4 regions of the Blautia sp. BCRC 81119 genome follow, and region 1 is predicted to be linked to each of the others. Evidence: riboswitches for the same ligand, from Rfam matches in the RefSeq annotation. Region 1 holds a riboswitch; each other region holds the start of a gene.
The links. Region 1 has a riboswitch for cobalamin ahead of nikB (nickel ABC transporter permease). Riboswitches for the same ligand answer to the same signal wherever they lie in the genome.
Positions count from the first base shown of each region.

Region 2: it holds a riboswitch for cobalamin, as region 1 does, so the genes downstream of both, DMI82_RS07010 (ABC transporter substrate-binding protein) here and nikB (nickel ABC transporter permease) in region 1, are expected to answer to the same signal.
Region 3: it holds a riboswitch for cobalamin, as region 1 does, so the genes downstream of both, DMI82_RS11375 (sirohydrochlorin cobaltochelatase) here and nikB (nickel ABC transporter permease) in region 1, are expected to answer to the same signal.
Region 4: it holds a riboswitch for cobalamin, as region 1 does, so the genes downstream of both, DMI82_RS17175 (cysteine-rich small domain-containing protein) here and nikB (nickel ABC transporter permease) in region 1, are expected to answer to the same signal.

Region 1 is NZ_QJHD01000020.1:55,973-60,756, reverse strand. Features, by position in the region: gene DMI82_RS12650 (ABC transporter substrate-binding protein) at 1-885, opposite strand, end outside; gene nikC (nickel transporter permease) at 944-1,774, opposite strand; gene nikB (nickel ABC transporter permease) at 1,775-2,713, opposite strand; cobalamin riboswitch at 2,898-3,086, opposite strand; gene DMI82_RS12635 (M14 family metallopeptidase) at 3,371-4,330, opposite strand; gene hisIE (bifunctional phosphoribosyl-AMP cyclohydrolase/phosphoribosyl-ATP diphosphatase HisIE) at 4,502-4,784, opposite strand, start outside.
Region 2 is NZ_QJHD01000009.1:2,652-7,435, reverse strand. Features, by position in the region: gene pcrA (DNA helicase PcrA) at 1-802, shown strand, start outside; cobalamin riboswitch at 901-1,196, shown strand; gene DMI82_RS07010 (ABC transporter substrate-binding protein) at 1,300-2,394, shown strand; gene DMI82_RS07005 (FecCD family ABC transporter permease) at 2,409-3,494, shown strand; gene DMI82_RS07000 (ABC transporter ATP-binding protein) at 3,494-4,249, shown strand; gene DMI82_RS06995 (CGGC domain-containing protein) at 4,286-4,639, shown strand.
Region 3 is NZ_QJHD01000017.1:98,823-103,606, reverse strand. Features, by position in the region: gene DMI82_RS11385 (ABC transporter substrate-binding protein) at 1-77, opposite strand, end outside; gene DMI82_RS11380 (hypothetical protein) at 74-973, opposite strand; gene DMI82_RS11375 (sirohydrochlorin cobaltochelatase) at 1,095-2,387, opposite strand; cobalamin riboswitch at 2,550-2,724, opposite strand; gene DMI82_RS11370 (NAD(P)/FAD-dependent oxidoreductase) at 3,113-4,492, opposite strand; gene DMI82_RS11365 (DNA internalization-related competence protein ComEC/Rec2) at 4,582-4,784, opposite strand, start outside.
Region 4 is NZ_QJHD01000033.1:44,017-48,800, forward strand. Features, by position in the region: gene DMI82_RS17165 (glycyl radical protein) at 1-895, opposite strand, end outside; gene DMI82_RS17170 (phosphatase) at 1,251-1,967, shown strand; gene DMI82_RS17175 (cysteine-rich small domain-containing protein) at 2,075-2,362, opposite strand; cobalamin riboswitch at 2,630-2,799, opposite strand; gene DMI82_RS17180 (C40 family peptidase) at 3,031-4,491, opposite strand; gene DMI82_RS17185 (N-acetylmuramoyl-L-alanine amidase family protein) at 4,775-4,784, opposite strand, start outside.

The sequences.
Region 1 (4,784 bases):
GTCAAGACCACGAAGAAGTGCCTGGCGAAGAGCCTTATCGCTGAGTGCATGATCCTCGTTCTGGTTCATGAATGCATAGGTGGAACGAAGAGACTGAAGCTCCTGGATGTCGTAATTGTCATTTCCCTCAAACTCAACCAGGTTCTCTGTTTTCAGGTTGTAAGCGATATCGATCTCACCTGTCTGAAGAGCCATGGAACGTGTTGTCTGGTCATCCACACATTTCAGTGTAACTTTATCAAGGGGAACTTCTCCATCCCAGTAGTTCTCATTTTTTACTACGATACAGGAATCCGTCGGGCTGAAAGATTCTACTGCGTAAGGTCCTGTACAGATCGGTCCTTCCATGGCAAATGTAGAATCATCTACATTTGTATCTACGATCAGAAACAGCGGGTCTGCAAGGCATCCGGCCATGTTTGCATTTGCTCTGTTCAGATGGAAGATCAGGTTCTGTCCGTCAACTTCGAGGCTGTCGAGATCAAAGAATTCCGGAACACGGTCACTCTTTTCAGCGGTACGTTCGATGGAGGCTTTTACCATCTCCGGTGTCATATCGTCACCGTTGGAGAATTTTACGCCCTCACGGATCTTGAAGGTCCATGTTTTTCCATCGTCACTGTTTTCCCACTCTTCCGCAAGACATGGAACGATCTCACCGTTCTCATCGAATTTTGTAAGACACTCGCCGATCGCATAACGGGATACAACCCAGCTGAAATACTGCTCTGTCGGCTCCAGTGTATCTGCAAAGCTTGTTACTCCGATGGTGATTTCCTTATCACTTTTTTTGTCACCCTTTGCCTGAGCCACTGTTGTCATGGAAAAAGTCATCATACATGCAAGTGTAGCAGCCAGCACTTTTTTAACTACATTATTTCTCATTTCATCCTCCTAAAGATAATATACTGATCATATGGTGTTGGTTTGTTACAGAGTTGTTTTATTGATCCTGGCGCGGATCCAGTACATCACGGATGCTGTCTCCAAGCATGTTGAAAACAACAACACAGATCACGATAGCGATACCAGGGTAGATCATAAGCCATGGCGCCTTTGCCATGTAGGTTCTTCCTTCATTCAGCATCAGTCCCCACTCCGGTGTCGGCGCAGTTGCACCAAATCCCAGGAATGAAAGGGAAGCCAGCTCCAGCATCATAGTTCCGATATCTGCTGCCGCAGTTACCACCATCTGGGTTACCATGTTGGGAAGAATGTGTACAAGAAGAATTTTCCAGGTCTTTGTTCCGTTTACTATAGCTGCCTCTATGTAAAGACTCTTCTTGACTTTCAAGACCATACTTCGTGCAAGACGGGCATATTTTGTCCAGCTTACAGCCGCAATGGAAATAACGGCATTGACCAGGTTTGGTCCAAGCATACCGGCAATGGCAATGGCCAGTACAAGCCCAGGGAAGGAGATCATCATATCTGCGATACGCATGATCACTGCATCCACAACGCCGCCGAAATATCCGGCAATAACTCCTAAAAATGTACCGATGACAAAGATCACTGCAACCAGACATAAGGTCATGATCAGAGAGGTTCTTGTTCCGAAGATAACACGGGAAAGAAGATCTCGTCCAAGCTTATCCGTTCCGAACGGATGAGCGGAGCTTGGCTCCTGCAGTGATTCGGTCATAACTGCATTCAGTGGATCATATGGTGAGAGCTGCGGCGCAAAGATCGCAATTCCGATCACCACGAGACCCAGAATGAAGAAAAGAGTGAACTGTTTATTTTCTTTGAATGTTCGTAATACCTTTTTCAATTATCTATCCTCCTTAAGTCTTGGATCGAGATAAGTATAGGACAGATCCACAAGCAGGTTGATGCACATGTACAGGATCGCGATCCAAAGTACATAGCCCTGTACAAGAGGATAGTCACGACAGGAAATCGCCTTTACTGCCATATTTCCCATTCCAGGCCAGTTGTAAATGATCTCTACAACTGCAGTACCTCCCAGAAGACTTCCAAGGGAAAGTCCCAACAGCGTTACCAGCGGAAGCATAACATTAGGAAGGACGTGTTTCCAGAGAATGACGCTTTCCTTGATTCCACGCATTCTTGCACCTGTGACATAATCCTGATGAAGTTCCTCCAGCACTGCACTTCTTACCTGTCTGGTATATTTTGCAGACATGGCAAGTGCAAGAGTCAGCGCCGGGAGGATCATGGATTTAAAATCCGTACTGCCTCCTGCAACATTGATCCAGCGAAGCTGAACACCAAAGATGCTGAGAAGGATCAGGCCCAGCCAGAAGCTTGGAACAGATACTCCCACAAAGGTAATTCCTCTCACAAAATAATCCGGGAATTTGTTCTGATATACAGCGGCCAGGATTCCAAGCGGTATGGAAATAATGACCATCATCAGAAGTGCCAGCAACGACATCCTCAGCGTCGGCCAGAAACAGGATACCAGTTTATCTGTTACCGGCATTTTGAAAGAATAGGACTGTCCCATATCTCCTGTAACAACACCCTTCAGCCAGGAACCATACTGCACGAGAAAGGGCTGATCAAGGCCAAGCTCATGTCTTGTCTGTTCCAGAAGCTCTGGTGTAGGAAGATTACCACACTCTGTCAGCATGATCTCCGCAGGATCACCAGGTGACAGGTAGGTCAGTCCAAATGTGAAAAAGCTGATTCCAAATAATACAATGATGATCTGGAGAAATCTTTTTCCTACTTGTTTCTTTGTCACGTTTTACTCCTTTCCTCATTTGATGCGATTTTAACATTGCCGTTTTAATTTAGTTAGATAAAAGAAACTATTGGATTCTTAATATGCAGAATATGCATGGAATTTTAGAAAATTTGCACGAAAAAAGCCCGTGACGAAATACGGGCACACAAAATAAATATGCTTCCTATCTTCCGTAAGAATCATTTTAAAACAATTGCAAGCAGGTCTCCTGACTTAGGATCCTTACCCTCAGACACCTTCCCGGTCTATTTCTCACGCACTCGACCAGTGGTACTTTGTCTGAGGATTTCCCCTTACAGTGACGGGATCGTACCGGATTTACACCGGTTTCCCTATTAATCCTCTCAGAACTTACAACGGCTGATGTGAAAATCAGCAAATGCTGTCAAATTACTGAAACATTATATGATAAAACTATAGTTTATGTCTATGGAAAAATGTTATATTTTTAGAAAACTCATAAATTTTGTTAAAGATGCTTGAATTGTATATATCCCCCATGGGGGATTTGACAATTGGATTTATCTGATCTGCTAAAAAAACACGGATTTTACCTCGCTATTTTTACAAATAGAATAGCAAATGGTAAAACCCGGTTTTCTTACTGTTTCAATATGATTTCAGACAGAAGCGTTCTGAAAAGGTTGTTTACTATCAGGTCAGAGTCTCCGTGATCGCTGCATATGCGATCATTGGTCCGTCTTCAATAATGTTCAGACTGGCTGTCTGATAAAGTACGACTCCGTTTTCAGTTGCAATAGATGTGTAAAGTAAATTTCCATAGTAATCTCTCAGTTCACCCAATTCTTCTCCCTTAAAGAAGTACTCTCCAGGCTTCTTGGATGGATACCAGCATCCGGTATACGGCGCATATTCATAGACTACATTTTCAAGAAGCATCTGACGGTAATGCTTCAGACCATGACATTTCTTTCCCTGGAGATGAAAAACAAGGTGACGGACGTCTCTTTTATCCTGTTCTACTTCCTCCCAGGTCCAGTAGCTGTGTCCGCCTCTTTCGATGAGAATACTTGGAATTCCAAGAGAAGAAGCATAATTGTAGGCGCCACCTGTGGCGGTTGTGGAACGGACCACATATTTTACGCCGATATGCCGTGCCATATGTAATGATTTCTCTGCTGTCTTTTCATCTACAACCCCTACATAATAAACATAGGGATGAAGCTGTTCGAACCCATCTCCGCTATGCAGGTCGATATAATAATCTGCTATGGAAAAAAGCTTTGTCACTATAGCATAGGCAATACGATCTGCAGCTGTTCCCTCAGGATCTCCGGGGAAAACGCGGTTCAGGTTCTTGCCATCCTCATAGACCAGACTCATGGTGCGATGCTCAAAGCCACTGACATTGACCAGTGGAACGATGATCACATTTCCCTTCAGTTCTTCCGGTTGAAATTCTTTTGCAAGTTCCATTGCCGCCTGGATTCCTACATACTCCGCACTGTGTATTCCCGCTGTGATCAGTATCGTCGGTCCGTCTTTCACTCCGCATATCACAGTTGCCGGCATTGCTATGCCGTATCCTGTGATCTTAATTTTCCCCTGTGCCTTCTCTCCTTTTTCAATCACCCAGTCATCAATTTTGATCATTGGTTGTTTCCCTTTTCCTTTTTTATATTTCCGCACTTTTGACGATAAGTATATCATGCCTAACCGAAATTGTACATATTCTTTTAAGATTCCGGGAAAACAGAAAAAAGCTTTCGTAACCGTTCATTCTGATCCGACGTACAAAAGCTTTTTTCCTGAATGATATATAATTTATCTTTTTACCAATTCTTTGGTGATTTCTTCCCAGCTGACTCCTTTTTCCACCATAAGTACCATCATATGATAAAGAAAATCTGAAATTTCGTATTTAATCTCTTCTTTATCTGGATTTTTGGCTGCAATGACGATCTCTGTGCATTCTTCACCGACTTTTTTCAAAATCTTGTCAATTCCCTTATCAAAAAGATAATTGGTATAGGAACCTTCCTTTGGATGTTCTTTTCGGTCAGTGATCACATCATACACATTCTGGAACACGTGAAGTGGGTTGGTA
Region 2 (4,784 bases), on a different contig from region 1:
AACCCTGGAAGAGGTCATTGAGCTTACCGGTTATGTGAAGGAACTGGAGGCAGAGAAAACGGAGGAGGCCCAGGCGAGGATCGAAAATATCGATGAGCTGATCTCCAAGACAGAATCCTTCCAGGAAGCCATGGAGGAGGCCGGACAGCCGGCAACACTTTCTGCATTTCTGGAGGAGATCGCACTGGTGGCAGATATCGATTCTGTTGATCCGGATCAGGATTATGTGCTGCTGATGACTCTTCACAGTGCCAAGGGACTGGAATTCCCAAATGTATTTATCGTGGGAATGGAGGACGGTGTTTTTCCGGGGTATGCTTCCATCTGGTCCGGTGATCCGTCGGATATCGAGGAGGAGCGAAGGCTCTGTTATGTGGGGATCACCCGTGCCATGAAGGAACTGACTTTAACCTGTGCAAAACAGCGGATGATCCGTGGGGAGACTCAGTATAACCGTGTGTCACGTTTTGTAAGGGAGGTTCCACGGGAACTGGTAGATCTTGGACATACCATTCAGGAGAAAAAGCCCAGGGTAGATGATATCGTATCTCCGAAAAGCGCCTATGCCCAGATGAAAATGAATTTCCAGGCAAAGAGCACCCTGCAGAAAAAAGATTTCACAGTGAAGAAGGCGGACAGCCTGGACTATGGTGAGGGAGACACGGTCCGTCATGTGAAATTCGGAGTCGGTATCGTAAAAAATATCGCAGACGGCGGCAGAGACTACGAAGTGACGGTAGACTTTGACAAAGTCGGCGTGAAAAAAATGTTCGCCGGTTTTGCCAAGCTGAAAAAGATCTGAGAGGGATCTCTCCGGGCAGACTATTTCTGCAAAAAACTGTAAAAATCCGGCCTCAAGGTTGTAATTGGAAAACCGGTATGTTAGAATCAGTATCAGCGTAATTGAATTGCTGTGAAGTGGACAGTATCACCGGCACATATGCTGCCGGATACTGTGAGAGGGAATCGGGTAAAAAGCCTGAGCGGTTGCGGCCACTGTATACAGAAGAAGGGATTTCACATGCCATTGCAGAAACTCATGTGAGAAGGCGAAATCCCGATGTCAGAGAGATTCTGGAGAAAATTCTGATACATCATTCATGATCGGCTAAAAGATGAATGGTGTATCAGTTTTTATTTTGCAGAGTTTTTTCTGAGTCTGTAAGTCAGGAAACCTGCTTGACAGTATGTAAGTGGGAGCTTCCGTACAAAGTGTTCCGTGCAGATTTTATGAAGCCCCATCTTTTCGGTTACCCATAGGCAACAGGAGATAAAACAGGCGAAAAGAGAGGAAATGAAATGAAAAACAAGTATGTATCCACAAGAATCATGGCAATGGTAATGGCAGCGGCAATGACCGTATCAGCAGCTCCGGCTGTTTATGCCGCAGAGAGAGCAGACTCCGAGACCATCAAGGAAGACAACCAGCCGGCAGCAGAAGACAGTACAGAGTCTGCAGACACCGAAGATTCTTCCGCAGAGGCAACCAAGACAGAATATCCTCTGACCATCACAACCTATGATTACGATGGAAACGAAATCGAAACCACTTATGAAAAAGCACCGGAAAAAGTCCTTGCTGTATATCAGGGAAGCATTGAGACTATGCTCGCACTTGGTCTGGAAGACCACCTGGTAGCTACCGCAGGTCTTGATAATGAAGTTCCGGAAGATCTCAAAGAAGCATTCTCAAAAACAAATTATCTTGACGAATTTACCCCATCCCTTGAAACTGTAACAATGCTGGAGCCGGACATGATCTTATCCTGGAGCTCTCTTTTCTCTGATAAGAATCTGGGAAATGTAACAGACTGGATCGACAAAGGCTGCAACACCTACTACAACACCAATACTCGTCCGGACGGCGACAGAACACTGGAAAATGAATTCACAGATATCTTAAATATCGGAAAGATCTTCGATGTACAGGACAAAGCACAGGCTATCGTTGATGATGCAAAAGCAGTGATCGACAAAACTCTTACTGCAACTGCAGATGTAAAAGACAAACCAAGCGTAATGGTATTGGAGCCTCTTGGAGATGACATCACAAACTATGGCGTAAAGAGCCTTGGCGGAGATATGGTAACACAGTTAGGCGCAACTCTTGCAAACCCGGATGCTTCCACCGTTGGAAAAGAGGATATCATCGCAGCCAACCCTGACGTGATCTTTGTGGTTTACATGCCATATGCAGGAGATGATCCGGAAACTGTTAAGAACAGCCAGCTTGCAGTGATCCAGGATGATGAGTCCCTGAAGAGCCTTGACGCAGTAAAGAACGGACGTGTTTACCCGATCATGCTCAGTGAGATGTATGCAAGTGCAACACGTACCCAGGACGGAATCGAAACTTTTGCAAAGGGATTATATCCGGACGTAAATCTTGACTGATCGGAGAAAATGCAGTGAAAGAAACAGCTTCACAGAGAAAAAAAGATAAGGTGCTCAGAACATCCATGTATGTGGCAGTTCTCATCGGACTTGCAGGATTCCTTATTTTTTCCATACTTGCAGCCATCACTTTTGGAAATGCGGATCTGTCACTGAAGGATGTATACAGCGTTATCGCTTATAAATTGTTTCATATAAAAAGTCTGTCCGCCTATGCGGAAGGCGCAGTTCATGATGTTGTGTGGCTGATCCGGCTGCCTAGAGTCCTTCTGGCTCTGGCAGTTGGAATGGCTCTTTCCGTGTGCGGCGTGGTGATGCAGGCTATCGTGCAGAACCCGCTGGCAGACCCGTATGTGCTGGGTATCTCATCTGGTGCATCTCTGGGTGCCACACTGGCCATCATGCTTGGAATCGGAAGCTTTCTTGGCGGAAACTCTGTGGGAATCACAGCTTTCATTGGCGCGATGATCACTTCTTTTGCGGTGATCGCCATTGCAAACATGGGTGGAAAGGCAACTTCCGCAAAACTGATCCTTGCGGGAATGGCGGTCAGCGCAGTCTGTTCTGCTTTTTCCAATTTTGTCATTTATATTACCAATGACAAAAATGCGGCAACAGAAGTTATGAAGTGGAGCATGGGAAGTCTTGCCGGAGCAAGCTGGACCAGAGTGGGTGTAATGCTTCCGGTCACGCTGGTGTGCGTGGCTGTTTTCTGGACGCAGTACCGGAACCTGAATCTGATGCTTCTGGGAGATGACGTATCCATTACCCTTGGAACAGATCTGCACAGACTGCGGACTTTTTATCTGATCGTTGCTTCTGTTATGATCGGATTTGCCGTGTACTGTGCCGGTGTAATCGGATTTGTGGGACTGGTGATCCCTCATGTGGTCCGGATCCTTTTTGGAACAGATCACAGAAAACTGCTCCCCTTAAGTGCGCTTCTTGGTGCATCGTTTCTGATCTGGTGCGATGTGGCATGTCGTGTGATCCTTAAAAATTCCGAGATGCCCATCGGTGTGCTGGTATCCATTATCGGTGCTCCCTGCTTTATTTATCTGCTTGTGCGGAAATCCTATGGATTCGGAGGTGCCCGGTAATGAAGATCACCACAGAAAATATTCAGGTTGGCTTTCACGCCAGACAGATCCTGAAGGGAATCTCCATGGAATCCCAGGATAAGGAACTGGTAGGAATCATCGGACCAAACGGAAGCGGAAAATCCACTTTGCTGAAATGCATTTACCGTATTCTGAAACCAGACGCAGGAGCCGTGTATCTGGACGGCGAGGAGCTTCATTCCATGAGTGTTCGAAGCTCTGCGAAAAAAATGGCCGTGGTGGCACAGCACAATTATTATAATTTTGATTTTACGGTTCGCGAGGTGGTTCTTATGGGGCGTGCGCCTCATAAAAAGACTCTGGAACGGGACAATGCAAAAGATTACCAGATCGTGGATGAAGCGCTGAAAACCGTACAGATGGAGGCGTTTGCAGACCGTACCTTTTCCACTCTTTCCGGAGGAGAGCAGCAGAGGGTGATCCTGGCAAGAGCACTTGCCCAGCAGACCTCTGCACTGATTCTGGATGAGCCTACCAATCATCTGGACATTACCCACCAGATCATGCTGATGGAGCTGGTGAAAAAACTTAATGTAACCGTGATCTCCGCTATTCACGATCTGAATATTGCAGCAGCATACTGTGATAAGATCTATGTACTGAAGGACGGAGTTCTGGAAGGTTACGGAACGCCGGAAGAAGTCCTGACCCCGGAGCTGATCCGCAGGATCTATAAAGTAGAAGCGGAGATCGTTTACGACAGCCGCGGAAAGATGCATATTTTGTTTTTATGATTCTGGCTGTGAGGCGGGATGCATAGAGGGAAAAAGATGAAAAAGATCGGGATTTTGACATGCCTTAATTCCAATGATGTGTGTACCAGGGCAGGATGTCTGTCTGCATTTCGGGAAAGAAGAGATTTTTTTTCCGGCTATCCGGAAGATACGATTCTGGCAGCTGTGATGACATGCAACGGATGCAAAGAAACCAATGCAAAAGAACCTGCTGAAGATGAGGGGATTTTGGAAAAGGCAGATCGGCTGGTCATTGAAAAGATCAGCGTCATCCATGTCGGGGTATGCCGTCTGAATGAGGAAAAAAAGGAATGTCCGCGGATAACACAGATCTGCGGTCTGATAGAAGAACGCGGGATCAAAGTGATCCGAGGAACCCATAAAGAATAAGAGAAAACCGCCGTATCTTTCCGGAAATGCCGGAAATACGGCGATTTTTTTACAGAATGTTTCTGCGAAAATTTGTGTAAGTTCTGGTAAAACCAGACATATGGTGGTATAATAAGAACATTAAAAAAAGGCTCGGGTGCAGCGA
Region 3 (4,784 bases), on a different contig from region 1:
TCTGCTGCCTGCACTGCAAAAGCACACCCCAGGATCAGGGTCAGCGTCAGAAATATGTATGAAATTATTTTTTTCATTTTTCTTCCTTTTTCATGCTCGAAGAATCAAAATTCAGGGTATACTCAATCTCGTGAGGAGTACTCATGGCTACAGTATCTGCAGTCACTTCCATTTCTGCGTCAAAGACTGTGACCGGGATCTCAAATGTGGAGTTTCCGTCTTTGTTCACCGGCTCATATTTTTCGCCGTCCACGATCATGTAATCATAATTCGGACTGCTCCAGATGATGGTTGCCGTAGCTTCTTTGTCCTTGATCTCTACTTTAGCTGGAGATTCTACAGATGCTCTTCCTGTTCCGCCTGTAAGGGTTACATCCGTCTCATAGGTTCCGTCCTCCAGCTTCAGCTCTTCCGGTTTTTTCCCTTCGGATTTTTTGTCGTCAGAGGTTTTTACAGGATTCTTTACGCTGACTTTATGGTCGTACCATTTGCCTTTTTCTCCCAGGATCGCCACGTTAAATTCCTCACCAATGGCCGGTACCGGGATATCAAATCCGTAAACCTCCTCTGTATAACCATCGCTGTACTTCACTGTATCTGTGGTCGGCTCAATGATCTCTGCTCCGTCCTTCTGGGCATCCTCGGCAGTTCCCGCAAACAGGTTAACGATCTTCTTGGAAACCAGACTTACGTGGATGGTCATTTTACCATCTTTGACCGTGAGCTCTCCTTTATTGTCATTGGCCTCATTTACATGAAACATGCTGCTGTCTGTATCAAACTCTGCTGTATAAACGCCATCTTCCAGGGTATCTGCTTTGGCTGCATCTGTATCCTTGTCTTCGGAAGCTTCTGCTTCCTCACCGGACTCTGTTTTTGTTTCATCTGTTTTTGCCATCGCAGGCACAGAGCCCAGCACCAGGACTGATGCACTTGCCATTGCAAGAATTAAGTTTACATAGCGTTTTTTCATGATAATCTTCTCCCTTCCATAGATACAGCAATCTGCCCGGAAAACAGTCTTCCTGATCTTTCCGGGCAGTTACATTGATTTCTTATAGGTATCTGAACTCACTCAGATATTTTTATATTTATTATTCTGCGGACTCCTCAGCAGAATCAGCCTCTGTATCTGCTGCTGCATCAGAATCTGCGGACTCCTCAGTGCTTCCCAGAGAATCGATGGCTGCCTTTGTATGCTCTACATAAAGCTTCTCAACTGCTTCGATTCTTCCAAGACCCTCGATCTGGCAGTCAACCTTATCGAAGTTTCCGGATGCTACAAACTGGCTCTTCCAGGAATCCTCCTCATCACCGGCCATATCGTTATTTGCATGGTCTCCGGCAACAACCATCAGCGGACGAAGAACAACGTTCTTGTATCCTGCTTCTTTTACCTTCTCGATAACCTTGTCGCAGGCTGTATCTTCCGGCTTACCCTCTACAGTACCGATGAATGCGTTCTTCAATCCAAGGTTTTCCATCTGTGTCTGCATCTGATCGTATGTAACGTTAGCTGTATGAGATGTTCCATGTCCCATGAATACGAATGCTGTGCCAGCCTCAGCTGCTGCATCCATGCTGTCAAATCCGGCCTCTTTGCAAGCCGTATCTGTGATCGCCTGAGCAACGGCTTTCTTGTCATCATTGATCACAGTTGCATCGTCTCCAACCTCACCGAGCATTGGCTCTGCGATAGCTACAGACTCGAATTTATCTTTATAGCCATTGATCGCTTCTGTCATCTCATCGTACTCAGCACCATGCATCAGATGGGTAGGCTGTACAACCAGATTCTTAACACCATTCTCTACTGCACGGTCAAGAGCCTGCTGCATGTTATCGATCACTTCATCATCTCTTGCCTCTACATGGTTGATGATGATCTGTGCTGTAAATGCTCTTCTTACAGACCAGTCCGGATAAGCTTCTGCAAGAGCATCCTCGATTCCCTTGACATCCTCTGCACGGCTGTCATTGAAGGAAGTACCAAAGCTTACAACAAGAAGTTCATTCTCACCGATCTCATCCTGGTTACGCGGATCGTCCTTGGAAGCATCTCCTGTGTCACGTCCGAAATAATCCGGATCTGCATTCTCACCCTCTACCAGTTCTTTCTGAGCATCTGTCAGAGCATCCCATGCTTCTTTGGCTGCCTTGCAGTCCTCATCTGTTGTGTCGTTTCTTTCCTGTACATAGATCTTGTCGATCAGAGCTGCTACATTATCTGCTGCTTCCTGATCTGCATCAGAAGCCTCTGTGGTATCAGCTGCCTCAGCGTTCTCTTCTGTAGCAGAATCCTCTGCTGCCATTGCTGTTGTAGCTGCACCCATAGAGCATGTCATGGAAACTGCGAGCATCAGAGCTAACATTGTTTTTCTTTTCATTTCTCATTGTCCTCTTTTCATGTATTTCCAGAATACTGATATGTACAAAAAAGCAGCAGCTCTCTGCGGCCGCCTGCTCACACATGATTCTCTGCGCAATACAAATACATAAAAAGAAGTTCTGTATTGTTATGGAGAATACCGATTCGTAAACCGCGAATCCCTGAATCTCACAATAAGGCAGTTCTCCTGACTTGGTTCCACGCTGCTTTCCCTTCCCGGTCTCCCAGTGGTTATAAAAGCAGCTCCCCTTTCACAGTGACGGTATCGTTCCGGATTCTCACCGGATTCTCTTTTGCACATCCGACTGGATGCAACCTTATCATTATAACATTTGCACATATTTTCTTTTACCTGGTTATCTAACTTTTACCACAAACTCATAAATTTGTCAAGATTGATGTCAGACGATTCACGGTTTTCTGTGATCTTCGCTCACAAAAAACACCTCGCGAAATATTACCAGTGAACAGTAACCGGTTTTCTCCCTGTATCTGTCAGTTATTATCAGAATGCTTTCTCCAATATTCATGCATATCCTGCATAAAAAACAGCCCCTTTCTGTCATCACCCTGATATCAGAAAAGGACTGTCTTACATCAGATATTCGCAATCCGCTTCGCTACTTGCTCATAACAGATAAACTGCTTTGCAGTTTATCTAGTCAAGCGGATATTCGCAATCCGCTTTGCTACTTGCTCATAACAGATAAACTGCTCTGCAGTTTATCTGTTAAAATACTCCTGCTCCAGGTATCTGGCTACGTAGATTCCGCTGGCAGATGCATGGGACAGAGAATGGGTCACGCCGCTGCAGTCTCCGATAACAAAGAGACCCTTGTGGCAGGTTTCCAGATTTTCGTCGATCTCGACCTCCATGTTGTAGAATTTAACCTCAACGCCATAAAGCAAAGTATCATCATCTGCGGTTCCCGGTGCGATCTTATCCAGAGCATAGATCATCTCAATGATGCCATCCAGGATACGTTTCGGCATAACAAGACTTAAATCTCCCGGTGTCGCAGAAAGTGTAGGTGTTACGAAACTTTCCTCAATACGGGCTTTTGTGCTTCGTCTTCCGCGGATCAGATCTCCAAACCGCTGTACCATAACACCACCGCCAAGCATATTGGAAAGTCTTGCAATGCTCTCACCGTATCCGTTGCTGTCATGGAACGGCTCTGAGAAATGCTTGGATACCAGAAGGGCAAAGTTTGTATTGTTGGTATGCTTTGCCGGATCTTCGTAGCTGTGACCGTTTACTGTGATGATACCGTTGGTATTTTCATTCACGACAACACCTCGCGGGTTCATGCAGAAGGTACGGACCATATCCTCAAACTTCTCAGTTCTGTAAACGATCTTGCTCTCATAAAGCTCATCTGTCAGACGGCTGAAAACCTCTGCCGGAAGCTCCACACGGACTCCGATGTCCACACGGTTGGAAAGAGTCGGGATCTTAAGCTCTGTACATACCGTCTCCATCCATTTACTTCCGCTTCGTCCTGCGGAGATGATACAGTAAGTTCCCTCGTAACGCTCATCTCCTACAAAAACTGCATAACCGTCTTCAGTTTTTTCTACTTTGTCAACAGATGCGTCAAAATAGAAGTCCACATGGTCTTTCATTTTTTCATAGAGGTTCTGAAGCACCACATAGTTGATATCTGTTCCCAGATGGCGGACTGATGCATCCAAAAGATGCAGGCCGTTCTGAAGGCAGAGCTTACGGATCTCGCTGTTTGTGGTAGAATAAAGTTTGGTTCCCTCACCGCCATGCATCAGGTTCAGTTTATCTACATATTCCATCAGCTCTGTGGCTGTATCCTTGCCGATATGCTGGTACAGAGTTCCGCCAAACTGATTGGTGATATTATATTTTCCGTCGGAGAAAGCGCCTGCACCGCCAAATCCCTTCATGATCGCACAGGTTTTGCAGTGGATACAGGATTTTACTTTCTTTCCGTCGATGGGACATTTTCTTTTTTCCAGAGGATGACCAGCTTCAAAAACCGCGATCTTTTTCTCCGGATCATTATTCATCAGTTCATAGGCCGCAAAGATTCCACCGGGACCTGCTCCTACGATCAGTACATCATATTTCATAAATAAAAACTCCTTATCTTGTATTGCACATTTTCAGTACTTTGTTTTTGCATAAACCCTGTCTATTCTACAACAAGTGTGTTCAAAAGTCACCTGTTTTTTCGGAACCTTCCGATCTTAAGCTTTTTTCCATCTGTTTCCACGGTAATAGCACCGTTTTTCATGGTGTATTCCACCTGACTTCCGGCCGCTTTAAGCCGCTCTACGGTTTCCGGTGACGGATGTCCGTAGGTGTTAGTGAGCGAACAGGAAATGATCGCCACTTCCGGCTTTATTTTCTCAAGAAATGCTT
Region 4 (4,784 bases), on a different contig from region 1:
TGTAATATGGATACATATACTGGTCAAAACGTCCCGGAGAAATAGAATGTCCGCTGCTTTCCATCTGGATCAGCTGCTGTACAAACCAGAAGGACTGGCACGCCTCATAGAAGTTACGGGCGCCCTTCGCCGGTACGCGTGTACAATTAGATGCGATCTGAAGGAGTTCCTGTTTTCTGGTCGGATCCTGACACTGATATGCCATCTGCTCTGCGAGCTCGGCATAGCGATGTGCATAGTCGATAACTGCCTGACAGCTCATGATAACTGCTTCCAGGAAACGAGATTTCTTTGCGTAATCACCATCTCCTACATTACACTCATCCAGTTCCTTCTGAGCTTTGGCAATGATTCCTTCATAACCGATCGCCAGAACTTCTTCATATTTAACGGTTACGTGTCCTACACCATTGTAGAAATAGTTTCCGGGTGTAAAAATATTGTGGTCAATGGCAAGAATCGCTTCCGGTGCCATGTAGGAGGTTGCAAGCTCACTGGTAGTCTTGCCTTTCCAGTATTTATGTACCTCACGGAGCTCCGCCTTGGTTTCCTCCGCAATATAAAATGGATCGGCTGTTCTGGTAGCCACTGTATCCAGCTCATCCTCCAGCCACTGGAAAGAATACTCCGGAAACGTCTGACATCCTCTCGGCGCCAAAGTGCTGCTTCCGACGATCAGCTCCTCATCACGGATGATGATCGGAATGTTGTGCAGGATGTGGGCAAATGCCTTGGCTCTGCGGGTGATGATCGGCTCGTCTTCTGTTGCTTTGTAAGACTCTGTGATCAGTTTTGCTCTGGCAGATTCGATTACCGGCATCTTTGCATAAAGATTATCTACAAGATGTGTGATCCTGTCTGTTTTCGGAACATCTGCTATATGAAATTTCTCCATGATTCTCCTTTCTCACAACCGGTTGTTTCTGGTGATCTGTCTGCCTCTACGCTTCCAGAACCGCTCCTGTCCGGCTATGTGCTCATGTAGTTTTATTATACCTTACCCCTACTTCGATGTCAACGAAATCCAACATGTGTTTCTAGCTGTTTTTGTGGTTTTTGTCGGTTGCGCCCTGTTGATTTTATTTGTTTTTTGTATTTTTATGTTTTTCTCTATTGACTTTGTTTTTCTGCTCTGCCATACTTGGATTTATATAGGAATTCCTTTGTTTTTCAGAAAAAAATTTATGCAAAGCGGACATTCGTATTCCGCTCTGTCACATGTTCTCAAACAGTAAAAGAGGTGTATTTTTATGTATCTTTCTGATATGCATACCCACTCCATCGCCAGTGGTCACGGCACGGAATGTACCATCACCAACATGGCACGCGCAGCTGCCGAGAAAGGTCTCCGGCTTCTCGGGATCACTGATCACGGTCCCGGCACTCTGGCAGCCGGAACTTCCTCCTATTTCCGTAGCCTTACCTATTCTCCCAAAAAACATTTCGGTGTAGAATTACTCTACGGAATTGAACTGAATATCCTTGACCGCAGCGGAACGGTAGATTTAGATCAGGAATCATTATGTAAACTTGATTACGCCATTGCCAGCATGCATGCCTGGAATTACCGCTGCGGTACCAGAGCCGAAAACACAGAAGCTTTTATCAATGTAATGAAAAACCCCTGTGTAAAGATCCTCGGACATAGTGATAACACTCATTACCCGGTTAATTATGATGCGCTTGCAAGGGCTGCCAGGGAAACCGGCACGATCTTTGAGATCAACGAAGCTTCTCTTGCACCTTATGGCTATCGTGGCGACACAAGAGAAAACTGTTTCGAGATCCTTCGATGCTGCCGCAAATATGATCTGCCGCTGCTTCTTTCCAGTGACAGCCATGGCCCGGAGCATATCGGAGATTTTACCTGTGCTGCTGAGTTTGTTCATCAGGCCATGTTTCCGGAACAGCTGATCCTCAACAACCAGATTCCCAGACTCAAGGTTTTTCTCCAAACCAGAGAATGATCTTCTGTATCTTTTCCGACAGATAACAGATATTGTCCACTCCAAACAAAACAGGCCAGTTCAAACACAGGAATATACATTTTCCTGTATCTGAACTGGCCTGTTTTTTATTTTTCCCGCTGCTTCCGTACAATTTCCGCAAGCTCGCTATATTTACCTGTAACATATCCGAAATTTTCTCTTCTGTGAGGAAGCTTGCATTCGGTGCAGTCTTTAATCCCGCTTTCCGTAAAGCGGAAATTACCACCACATTTATCTCCCAGTGCATATAAAGGACAATAGCAGAACAGACAATTGAAGTTCTCCGGATCTGCTCCTTTATGGCACGGAAAATACTCACAGTTTTTGTGGCTGAAGTAAGAGTATTCTTTGCCTTCCCAGTATGGTTTCTCCATGGCTCTTTTCTCCTCTCCTGACATAACCACACATAATTTTTTCCTATAAAAAAGAGGTAGCGATGCCACCCCGGGGTAGAAATATAATCCGTTCATGAGTGCGCGGAGGGAACGAATGTATCCGGAGTAGTATCGCCTGCCATTTAATCATGTATAATTCATATGAACAGGCGCATTCCATAAAAAAATGCCTACTCTCGTAAAAAAGTAGACAACGTCCCAGGGGTGCGGAGTCCCTGAAATGGTTGTTACACTTTACACGGAAGTTTAACCTCGCCATAACAAGCAGGTTTCCTGGCTCCGGGATCATGACTCCTCTCTCCTTCTCATACATACGTACAATGGACTATGAGATTCGCTCCTCCGTTACAGTGACCGGATCGCTCAGGTTTCACACCTGATTCCCTTTTCTGTGGACTTCTGATAATCAATATATAACTGTCAGCTATCCTCAGCACTTGCTATGTTCAATATGGAATTATACTGACATTATAATAACATCCTGTTAATTATATGTCAATACTGTTTTCAATATTTATACATTTTTGAGCATATTTTATTGCTGTTCAATCCGTTCCATGGGTTTTCAATATTTTTTCCGACGTCAAAAACAGCCCGACAAACTACTGTCGGGCTGCTGTATTTTTATTTTCTGTTGTACGTTCTTATTATACAAGACGTCTTACAGATACAATTGTTCTGTATGTAGCATCATTGCTGATCTTGATCCCGTCCTGAGAGTTCGATGCATGAACGATCTGGCCATTACCCATGTAAATAGCCACGTGTCCGCCATAGCAGATCAGATCTCCCGGCTGTGCATCTGCGTAGGATACTTCTGTACCTGCATTCTGCTGCTCATAGGAGGTTCTCGGAAGGCTGACTCCGAAGTTCGCATAGACACTTTGTACAAATCCGGAGCAGTCTGCACCATTGGTAAGGCTTGTTCCGCCCCATACGTAAGGATTTCCCACAAACTGTGTAGCATAATTCACAACAGAAGATCCGGAACCACTGCTGTAAGAAGAACTGTCACTGTCTGAAGATGTATCCTCTGCATTAGATGTGTCCTCTGCACTTTCTTCAGATGCGTCTGTGCTGTTATCGTAATCTGCGTCTGCATTATCCTCTGTATTCTCAGTATCCTCGGACGCATCATCATTCTCACCATTGTCTGCATCTTCATCCACATCCTCGGTGTCATCTTCTGCAGTATCCTCATCTGCATTCTCGATCACGTCGCCGTCCTCATCGTACTGTCCGTCTTCGCTCTCGTCTGCCTCATCCTGCTGTGCTTCCTGCTCTGCCTGGCGTCTTGCTTCCTCTTCTGCCTCAGCCTGTGCTCTCGCTGCTGCTTCAGCCTCGGCCTGACGTCTTGCCTCTTCCTCTGCTGCAATACGCTCAGCCTCTAATCTCTGAAGCTCTGCAGTCTGCTCTGCAAGAAGGTTTGCATAATCTGTAGCCTGCTGCTGTGCGTAGGCGATCTCATTATCATAATCTGCGGATGTGGCACGCTTCTCATCCAGCTGTGCCTGCAGGTTCTGGGACTCTGCCTCATATTCCTGCTTCATTCCCTCCAGCTCTGCCTTCTCCTGTGTGTACTGTGCCTCCAGGTTTGCCACCTGCTGGATCGTATTGGAATATTTTTCAAGACTCTTACGGTCCTGCTCATAAGTCTTCTGTGTGTACTCTGCTCTTGTAAGAAGGTCAGACAGGTTCTCTGCATTCAGCATCATCTGGAACCATGCATCGTCTCCACCCTTCTCATAGAGATACTGGATACGTTTCTTCATTGCCTCATACTGTTTCTGCTTGGCATTTTTGGCCTTCTCAAGGTTGGTCTGTGTAGATGCAATGTCGGCTTCCTTATTGGAGATATCTCCCTCCAGTGTCTGGATCGAAACCATCACGTTTACAAGATTGGCATCAAGAGTTGAAATCTCGCCTTCAATCTGTGACTTCTGTGAGGAAAGCTCATCCAATCTGGAATAAGTCGCATTCAGCTGTTCGTTGGTCGCATCCATCTCCTGCTGAAGTGCTGCCTCATCTTCTCTTGTTGCGCTTACGCTGACTACCTGTGCTCCGCTGATGATGAGCGCCAGTGTCAGACATAATATCCTTTTCTTCATGACTGTTCACCCTCGCAATCTGATTCTAATTTAATACAGCGGATCTGACCATCCGCTTCGTTGGTTTTCTTTGTAATACTTTTGCAATATCTTGTTTCAATCTTTTTATATATTAACACAGTGTTATTTGGATTGCAAGGATTTTCTATTAATTAGTTTAAAACTTTGTAACATTTATTAATGATTTTGACATTAAAAAAGGAGAACCCGGGTTATCTCAGATTCTCCTCTCGCGTTTCTTATTGCTATTTGTTACATATAAATTTCTTTCAGCATATCCTGATCAGAAAAGA